DNA from 3 places in the Agrobacterium tumefaciens genome. Region 3 is predicted to be linked to each of the others. Evidence: riboswitches for the same ligand, from Rfam matches in the RefSeq annotation. Region 3 holds a riboswitch; each other region holds the start of a gene.
The links. Region 3 has a riboswitch for thiamine pyrophosphate ahead of thiC (phosphomethylpyrimidine synthase ThiC). Riboswitches for the same ligand answer to the same signal wherever they lie in the genome.

Region 1: another riboswitch for thiamine pyrophosphate. It lies ahead of CFBP6623_RS16675 (ABC transporter permease); the one in region 3 lies ahead of thiC (phosphomethylpyrimidine synthase ThiC).
Region 2: another riboswitch for thiamine pyrophosphate. It lies ahead of thiB (thiamine ABC transporter substrate binding subunit); the one in region 3 lies ahead of thiC (phosphomethylpyrimidine synthase ThiC).

What each region holds. Positions count from the first base shown of each region.
Region 1 covers NZ_CP039904.1:317,287-320,558, forward strand. The annotation lists gene CFBP6623_RS16665 (DUF6538 domain-containing protein) at 1-1,073, opposite strand, end outside; gene CFBP6623_RS16670 (hypothetical protein) at 1,139-1,360, opposite strand; TPP riboswitch at 1,387-1,489, shown strand; gene CFBP6623_RS16675 (ABC transporter permease) at 1,618-2,403, shown strand; gene CFBP6623_RS16680 (ABC transporter substrate-binding protein) at 2,400-3,272, shown strand, end outside.
Region 2 covers NZ_CP039903.1:2,590,710-2,593,981, forward strand. The annotation lists gene thiP (thiamine/thiamine pyrophosphate ABC transporter permease ThiP) at 1-942, opposite strand, end outside; gene thiB (thiamine ABC transporter substrate binding subunit) at 962-1,975, opposite strand; TPP riboswitch at 2,013-2,123, opposite strand; gene CFBP6623_RS13030 (VOC family protein) at 2,168-2,560, opposite strand; gene CFBP6623_RS13035 (ABC-F family ATP-binding cassette domain-containing protein) at 2,652-3,272, opposite strand, start outside.
Region 3 covers NZ_CP039903.1:2,434,900-2,438,171, reverse strand. The annotation lists gene CFBP6623_RS12310 (amino acid--[acyl-carrier-protein] ligase) at 1-274, opposite strand, end outside; gene CFBP6623_RS12305 (acyl-CoA dehydrogenase family protein) at 279-1,460, opposite strand; gene CFBP6623_RS12300 (acyl carrier protein) at 1,460-1,711, opposite strand; TPP riboswitch at 1,894-2,005, shown strand; gene thiC (phosphomethylpyrimidine synthase ThiC) at 2,100-3,272, shown strand, end outside.

The sequences.
Region 1 (3,272 bases), on a different replicon from region 3:
GGTCCTTCATTCGTATGGAAAATAGTGAAGCCGATTGGAAATTCACGCATGGCGGCGAGCGCATCGCCAACTAGCGGCACATCTCTGTGACGCGCCCCTCCCCGCTTCACCTTGCCGCGAAGTTCATTGGGGCGAATGGAAATGTACGGATCAGGCGCATCGAGATGTATATCGGTCGGCGTGAGTAGCGCGATTTCCTTCGCGTTCGCACCTGTACACATGCCAATGCGGATAAGAGCTTTGATTTCAGGTCGTGCGCCTGACGTTTTCAAGCCTTCGGTAACGGCTGATATCTCGGTAGCCGTGAACGGTGCTCGTTTGCCATCGTCTTCGTAGCCAGAAATCCTGATGCCTGCGAAGGGATTTTCCCTGCCTTCGTATTCCTCATCGAAGACGGTTTCCAATATGACCCCAAGCCAACTAATCTTCTTATTAGCTTCGTTGCTTAGAAACTCGCCGTTATCGATCTTTTCCTTCAAAACTTTACGGTATTTTTTTACATCGGTCTTGGTGATCTTCAGCACATCAGTATCCCCCATCGCAGCGATGTAATCTTCGGTCTTAACTTCGTAGCGCCGCCAGAAACGTTTTGTCTGAAGCTCGTTCTTACCCTTCACCTTCTCCGAAGAGAGAGCTTTAAATTTTTCGAATGCCTCTACCCAAGAGAGCGACGGCGTCTCTATTGCGCCGACTAAAGCAGCGGTCTGCACAACATTTGGATTCGGCATCACGGCGCGGACATCAACGATTTCATTGATACGCTCTATCAACTGATCGACGGTTTGTTCGGAAACTGCCTTATGCGGTTCGTACTTTCCGGTCAGTTTCTCGGCGGTTGCCTTAACCCGCTTGTAGTCAATATGAGCTTCATCGGGCAGACGGTTTTCATCGAAGAGCGGCAGGATTTGAGCGACATGCGTCGCCACCCGCTTCTTCGCCGTCGCTAAATCTCTGGTCCTCAAAGAGCGAAGAATTTGCCGTCTCGTCGTTGACGAGAGCAATCGCGTTGGGATGTTGACGCAGAAGTAATAATAACCGTTCTGCCGTTTATGAATGTAATTTTGCGTAATCATGGAACTAAAACCTCATCAATGCAACTGGAAGAAACCTCCTTCGATTGTGAATTCTATACCCGGGATCACGAATATTCGTCAACTATAAATTTGCTAATGCTGAATTTTTTACTTTCAATTCGTTTTGAAAGCAAGTCAGATATAGAAATATATTTTGAAAACAACTTAGAAATCGCCTGGTATTTTGTTTTTGATTTAACCGCTCCGGCAGACTTATTAGCAATTTCATTGGCAATTTGCCGATGCGGCGGCGCAAAAAGGAACATTAGAAGAAGAACATTTGACATGAGTTTTGAATTCTCCTAAGAAATCAACCTCTTCCGAGGGGTGTGCTGCGGCACTGAGACGGCATTGCGCCGAACCCTTATATACCTGATCCGGGTCATGCCGGCGTAGGAACGGAAACTGTCGCACCCTTCAGGCGCTGCCCTTTCTCTTCTCCGCTTGGCCATGATCTCCGTGATTGTCACATCTGGAGACCGAATGATGATGCTGAAACCTTCTGTCCTTCGCACATGGTGCGTTTGCGTCTGAGGTCCGGCTCATGCGTGCCACCCATGCATTGAACGGTATCGGCCTTCTGCTGCTTCTCTGGCAGGCAGGCACGTGGCTGTTTGCGCCGCCGCGCTATATCCTGCCGTCGCCAGCCGATGTCGCCGCCGCCTTCTGGCGCCAGCCCGGCTTCCTGTTCGGGCAGGCCATGGTGACATCAGGCGAAATGGCGTTCGGGCTTGCGGCAGGCATCGCCGCCGGCATCCTCGTTGCCTTTACAGTCGCCGCCATCCCGCGTCTTGGCCGCCTCGTCTGGCCCATGGTTCTCGTGCTGCAGGCGTTTCCGGTTTTCGTACTCGCCCCCATCCTCGTGCTCTGGTTCGGTTTCGGCATGGCCTCGAAAGTGGTGATGACCGCGATCATCATCTTCTTTCCGGTCGCCTCCTCCTTCACCGATGGCCTGAACCGCACGGATCGCGCCATTCTCGATGCCGCCTCGCTGACGGAGGCGAGCCACTGGCAGATCCTCACGCGGCTGCGCGTGCCGCTGGCGTTGCCGTCGCTCATTTCCGGGCTGAGGGTGGCCGCCCCACTCGCCCCGCTTGGCGCCGTCATTGGCGAGTGGGTGGGCGCATCAGCCGGGCTCGGTTTCGTCATGATCCAGTCCAATGCCCGCATGCAGACCGACACGATGTTTGCCGCCATGGCCATTCTCGCCGTCATGGCGGTGCTGCTGCGGCTCATCGTCGACCGGGCGACCGCCAATCTGGCCCCCTGGGCCAAGGAAACAGAACACACCATTCCTCTCAGATATTTACGGAGACTTTCGGCACCATGAAACGAACGCTTCTTTCCCTCGTCATCGCCGCAACAACCGCGCTTGCCCCCATGCAATCGCAGGCCGCCGACAAGCTTACCGTGTTGCTCGAATGGTTCGTGAACCCCGATCATGCGCCGATGGTGATCGCCAGGGAACGCGGTCTGTTTGCCGATGCCGGACTGGACGTGGAACTGGTGCCGCCGGCCGACCCTTCCGCCGTGCCGCGCCTCGTCTCGGCGAAACAGGCCGATATCGGCGTGCATTACCAGCCGAACCTCTATCTCGATCACGATGCCGGTCTGCCGCTCGTGCGTTTCGGCACGCTGGTCGAAACCCCGCTCAACACCGTCACGGTTCTGGCCGACGGGCCGATCAAAAGCCTGAAAGACCTGAAGGGCAAGAAGGTCGGTTTTTCCGTTTCCGGTTTTGAAGATGCTATGCTGAAGCGCATGCTGGAAAAGGACGGGCTGACGAAGGATGATGTCGAACTCATCAACGTCAATTTCTCGCTCTCACCATCGCTTATCGCCGGCAAAGTGGATGCAACGCTCGGTGGTTTCCGTAATTTCGAACTGACGCAGATGAAGCTCGAAGGCCATGAAGGCCGCTCGTTCTTCCCGGAGGAGCATGGCGTGCCGGCCTATGACGAGCTGATCTTCGTCACCCATCGCGATCTCGCAAAAGACAGCCGCCTGCCGCGTTTCCTCTCCGCCGTGGAGCAGGCCGCGATCTTCATCACCAACCACCCGCAGGAATCCTGGCAGCTTTTCATCAAGGCCTATCCGAACCTTGACGATGCGCTGAACAAGCAGGCTTTCTTCGACACGTTGCCGCGTTTCGCCAAGCGTCCCGCCGCACTCGACCGCAGCCGCTATGTCCGTTTCGGT
Region 2 (3,272 bases), 160 kb from region 3:
CTTCAACCCCGAGACGGTTATCGCGACGAGCGGCAGGCCGATCAGCAGAACCACAAGATTGATTGCCGCCCCATCCCAAAGACGTGCACCAACCCCTTTGCCATCGAAGCGGCGAAGGGGCCGCCCAAGCGAGGCGATTTCCGCTTCCGGCGATGGCAGAAAGGCAAGAAGGCCGAGCAGGATTGCGGTAAGGACAATCTGTAAAACTGAAAGCGCAATCGCCCGCTGCGGATCGAAATCGAACCGCAGCGCCTGATAGATCGCCACCTCCAGCGTCGTGGCCGCCGGGCCGCCGCCGAGCAGCAGCACCAGCGTGAAGCTGGTGGCGCACAGCATGAAGACAAGTCCGGCAATGCCGGGAACAAGCCGCGAAATCGCCGGCCATTCGATGAAGCGAAACGTCGAAACCGGCCCCATGCCGAGGCTTGCCGCCATGCGCCAATATTCGCCCGGAATGCGTTCCAGCCCGGCCAGCATCAGCCGCACGCACAGCGGCAGATTGAAGAACACGTGGGCGACAAGAATCCCGGAAAGGCCGTAAATGCTGAAGGGTTGCTCCGCGCCGGCAAAAGCGAGAGCCGTATTCAAAACGCCCTGCCTGCCCCATATGGCGATGATGCCGAAGGCGCCGACGATCACCGGCAAACCCATCGGCACCGCCATCAGCCGGATGATCCATATACGCCCCGGAAAGTCGCGTCGCCGCGCGAGCGCCAACGCCACCGGCAGGCCGAGAACAATGGACAAGAAGGTGGAAAGTGTTGCCTGATAAAGCGTGAAGCGAAGGATACGCAGCGTATAGGCATCCATGATGCTGGCAGCGGATGCGCCGGCATCAAAAGACAGGAGGGCCGCAACGGCGAGCGCCATGAACAGGAAAACGGCGGTAAAGGCCGCCGTCCCGAAAACAACGGATCGCCGGTAATCGCGACGCAGCATCATGGGTAGGTGTGCCTTTTCCTCAATTCATGCTCATGGCGGCAAGCCATTCGTCGACCCAGGCTTTGCGGTTCTTCGCCACCTCTTCCGGGTCCATAAGGAAGGTCTTCTGCGGCACGACGAGTTTGGAAAACGCCTCGGGCAAAGGCTTCGATGTCGCCGCAACCGGCATCATCCAGTTGTTTTCGGGGATCGCATCCTGAAAGCCTGATGTGAGCGTGAAAGCAAGGAACTGCTTTGCCAATTCCTTGTGCGGCGCGTTTTTGAGAAGGCCGGACACTTCGATCTGGATGTAATGTCCTTCGGAAAAAGCCGCGGCCTGATAACGGTCCGTCTTCTCGGCGACCATGTGATAGGCGGGCGATGTGGTGTAGGAAAGCACCATCGGCACCTCACCCTTGGTGAAGAGACCGTAGGATTCCGACCAGCCCGGTGTGACAGTCAGGATGCGTTTCCTGAGCTTCGCCCATGCTTCCGGAGCCTTGTCCCCATATACCGATTTCACCCAGAGAAGTAGCCCAAGCCCCGGCGTGGAGGTGCGCGGGTCCTGAATGGCGATCTTCTGTGAAGGATCGCCGTCCACCAGTTCCTTCAGACTCGTCGGCGGGTTTTTTACCGTCTGCGTGTCATAGACGACCGCGAAATGCCCATAATCATAGGGGACGAAGACATCGTCCTCATAGCCGCCCGGCACCTTGGCCGCCGACGTATCGATGCCGCTGACATCGAAAAGGCCGGTCTGTTTCGCTTCTGCGACGAGGTTGGTGTCGAGACCGATGACAACATCCGCCTTGGACCCAGCCCCTTCAAGTTTCAGGCGGTTGAGCAGCGCCACACCATCCGCCACGCCGACGAAATTGACCGTGCAACCACAAACCTTCTCGAAGGCTTCCTTGACCTTCGGACCGGGTCCCCATTCGGACACGAAGCTCTCATAGGTGTAGACAGTCAGCTCCTGCTTGTCCTGCGCGACGGCAAGGCCGGGCAGAAACACGGAGGCGGCGACGAGGGAATTCAGGAAAAGACGACGGCGCACGGGTATCTCCTCAAAACAAAAAGGGAAATAGCCGCCTGCCTTAAAGCCGTCTAATCCCTCCGCCGGTATGAACCGGATCAGGTTCTTCGGGTTGGCAAGCCTCTCAGCCTTTTGCACGCAAGCACAAAAGACACCCCGTTAGATCAAGATGATGGTGTAGTCCCGCCGTCTGCGATTGGCAAGACAGTGCCGTCAGCCCTGCGCCGTCATATGCACCAGTTCCCAGACGTGACCATCCGGATCCTGAAAACTGCCGGCATACATGAAGCCGTGATCCTGAACGGGTTTCCAGCCGCTGCCACCGGAGGCAAGCGCAGTTGCGATCATCCGGTCGATTTCCTCGCGGCTTCCGGCGGAAAGACAGGTCAGCACTTCGGTGCTACTCTTCGCATCGGCGATATCGCCATTGATGAAATCGCGAAAACGCTCTTCCTGGAGCAGCATCACGAAGATGTTCTCCTCCACGATCATGCAGAGCGTGCGATCGTCGGAATATTCCGGATTGAAGCTGAAACCCAGCGCCGTGAAGAAGTCTCTCGATGTCTCGATATTCTTGACGGGCAGATTGACGAAGATCATGCGCATTTTCTGAATTCCTCCGAACCCGCACAGGAAACGGCAATTCCGCCTCCCTGTCAAAGGCGGATGCCGTTCAATCAGTAAAAGACGATCCCCTTCAGCCTTCCAGTTCCTCGCGCAGCATCTCCAGCTCCAGCCATTCTTCTTCCATGGTTTCGAGCTTTTCACGCAGCTTGGTCATTTCCTGCGCCAGCGTATTGAATGTGGCTGGATCCTTGGTGAAAAGCGCGGGATCGGCCATGCGCTGCTCGCGTTTTGCGATCTCACCCTGGGCTTTTTCCATCTCCTTCGGCAGATTTTCGAGTGCGAATTTCTGCTTGAACGAAAGCTTGCCCTTGGCCTTTGCAGGATCTTGCGAAGCGGAAGTCGAAGGTGCGGCCTTCGCCTTTTCCTGTTTCTCCGCCTTGCGTTTTTCATCTGCCGCGCCCTTGCGCTGCGCCATCATATCAGAATAACCGCCGGCATATTCGATCCAGCGTCCGTCCGGCTGATCCGGATTGGCGGGTGCGATGGTGGAGGTGACGGTACGGTCAAGAAAATCACGGTCGTGGCTGACGAGGATAACCGTGCCGGAAAAGCCCGCAACGATTTCCTGCAACAGATCAAGCGTTTCGATATCGAGATCGTTGGTCGGCTCGTCGAGGATCAGGAGGTTGGTCGGCCGTGCCAGAATGCGCGCCAGAATAAGACGGGCACGCTCGCCGCCAGAGAGGTTGCG
Region 3 (3,272 bases):
GGTCAAGCTCGCAGCCGCAGAAGGAATGGACCGTGCCGGCCAGCTGCGGGAAGCTCTTCATGTAGCCGCTTTTTTCGAAATAGGCGCGGTTGATGCCAGGCGGAAAACGGATCGCTTCGGCACCATCGGCAGCGCCCGTGCGGTCAATCAGCCGCTCGAATGCGGCAATGACGTCCTCGAACTGGCCGCTGCGTCCATAAAGACCGTCCACACCCGTTTCAATCAGCAGGCCTTCTTCGAACAGTCGATCGAGGAACGATGTTTGCATGTCCATGGTCTTATCCCAAGAGGCTGGTGTCCTGCTTGTGAACCAGCAGGAGATTGGCGGAATTGCCGAGAATACGGTCGTTGGAAATCATCAGGCGCGCGGAGTGCGCGTCGCGCAGGTGGCGGCCGATGCTATAGGGCGTGCCGTTCTTGTAACCCATGATGCCGCAGACCAGCATGGCGTGGTCGATGATCTCGAGAATGGTTTCCGAAGAGCAGATCTTCACATTGTTCATGGCAACAGCAAAGGCCATGGACATCAGTTTTTCGGCATCGCTCTTGGTGTCCTCGTAAGCCTTGATGCCGGCGATGATGTTGGATTTCACAACCTGCAGCTTGGTGGAAACCTCGGCAAGCCGGATCGCGCCGGGAGGGGCGGTGCCGGGTGATTTGCGTGCCGCCGCTCTGACGAAAGACTGGGCGCGCAGCACAGCATCCGAGGCGATGCCATACCAGACGGCGCTCCACAGGAGATGCGAGCTTGCAAGCATGGATTGCGCGGCGATTTCCGCGAACGGCTTCGGGAAAATTTGCGCCGCCGGCGCTTCACCTCGGAACAGAAAGCCGTCCGAACAGGTGCCGCGCATGCCGAGTGTATCCCAGACATGGGTCTTTTCGAGCGTGTACTGGTTTTTCAGGAAAACGGTCATCACCTGATCGGCCGGCGCGGCATCCTTGTGGGCGCGCGAGGTGATGAGGATCGCATCGGCATTGCTGCCATAGGAAATGACGGTGGCATCCTTTTCCAGCCGGCAAAAGTCGCCTTCGACCTCGATCGCGCAGATGGAGTTGCGCAGATTGCCGCCAATGCCGCCTTCGGTGGTGGCCGAGCCGAGCAGAAGCTGTTCGCTGGCGATGCGTTGCATGAACTCCGCATGCCACGCGCTTGCCTCGCCGTGTTCCACCAGGCTGGACAGCTTGATATGATGCATGGCGAAAATCATTGCGGTTGCCGAACAGGCCTGGCCGAGCCGGGCGCAGATATCGGCGATTTGCTGCAGGGATGCGCCTTCGCCGCCGAGGGAGGCGGGGACCTGGATGCCCAGCAGGCGTTCCTGCCGCAATGCATCGACAGCTTCCTGCGGGAAGCGGCCGGTGACATCCACTTCGTCTGCATGTTTGGCGGCAATGGTCGCGACACGGCCCGCGCGCGCGGACAGCGTTTCATCCTGCGGCGCTACGGTCACGTTCATCAGGCAGCCTCTTTACCATCCAGAATGAGCTTAACGGTGTCTTCAATGGCCTTGATGCTGGCGAAGGACTTGCGGTTCAGCAGATTGTCGGGAAACTCGATATCGAATGCTTCCTCGATACCCAGCATCAATTGCACCGATGCAAAGGAAGAAAGGCCTGCCGCATAAAGATCTGCTTCATCTGCAATCGTATCGACGGGGGTGGGAAGCTGGCCGAATTTTGCCAGTATTTCACGAATAGTCGCATTCATTCCGACGTATCTCCAATGAAATTAACATTAGGAAGGTTTGTGCTTATCGTTATGTCCCAAACGATAATATTCACCTAAACCGTTAGGTTAATTACAACTAACGGCAGCATGCGCCATTCCCGCACCTTTGCCAAGCGTTGATCGGCGGCCTTGACAAAAGGCGACCGGTGTTTTTTCCTGTGGCCATTCACCAGGGGTGTCCCGTCAAGGGGCTGAGATTCTGCTTTCATGCGCAGTGACCCGTTGAACCTGATCCAGTTCATACTGGCGTAGGGACGGTGCAAAGACCGACGGTCGGCTGGCGTGTGCAATGCGCTGTCGGCGCTGCGGTATTTTCCATCATTCCGGCTCGAACTGGGTCTCCACTGTCAAACTTTGGAGCCTCAAGATGAATATCGCTGCCAAGAATCTTCCGCTTTCGGTCACCACCGGACCGCATGCTGCTTCCACGAAAATCCACAAGCCAGGGATCCTGCATCCGCACATCCGCGTGCCGATGCGCGAGATCGCGGTTCATCCGACAGCCGGCGAACCGCCGGTGACGGTTTACGATTCCTCCGGCCCCTATACCGATCCCACACATCCCGTTCTGATTGAAAAGGGTCTGCCGCGACTGCGCCACGACTGGGTCATGGCGCGCGGCGATGTCGAGACTTATGAAGGGCGGCACGTCAAGCCGGAGGATAACGGCTTTGCCACCGGCGAGCGCCTGACGCCCGAATTTTCCGTGCGCCACCAGCCACTCAGGGCGACGGCCGGCAAGGCGGTGACACAGCTTGCTTATGCGCGGGCCGGCATCATTACGCCGGAAATGGAATTCATCGCCATCCGCGAAAATCTCGGGCGCGAGGCGGCAAAGGAGAAGTTGGTCCGCGATGGCGAAAGCTTTGGTGCGCATATACCTGACTACGTGACGGCGGAATTCGTTCGGCAGGAAGTGGCATCAGGCCGCGCCATCATCCCCGCCAATATCAATCATTCGGAACTTGAGCCGATGATCATCGGCCGCAATTTTCTGGTGAAGATCAACGCCAATATCGGCAATTCCGCCGTCACCTCCTCCATGGCGGAAGAGGTGGAGAAGATGGTCTGGGCGATCCGCTGGGGTGCGGATACCGTCATGGACCTTTCCACCGGGCGCAACATCCACAATATCCGCGAATGGATCATCCGCAATTCGCCGGTGCCGATCGGCACAGTGCCGCTTTATCAGGCGCTGGAGAAGGTCAACGGCATTGCCGAGGATCTGAATTGGGAGGTGTTTCGCGACACCCTGATCGAACAGGCGGAGCAGGGCGTGGATTATTTTACCATCCATGCCGGCGTGCGGCTGCATTACATTCCGCTCACCGTCAACCGCGTCACCGGCATCGTCTCGCGTGGTGGCTCGATCATGGCCAAGTGGTGTCTGCATCATCATCGCGAAAGCTTCCTTTATGAGCATTTCGACGAGATTTGCGATATCTGCCGGGCTTACGATGTCTCCTTCTCGCTGGGCGATGGCCTGCGTCCCGGCTCGATTGCCGATGCCAACGACGCCGCACAGTTCGCGGAGCTGGAG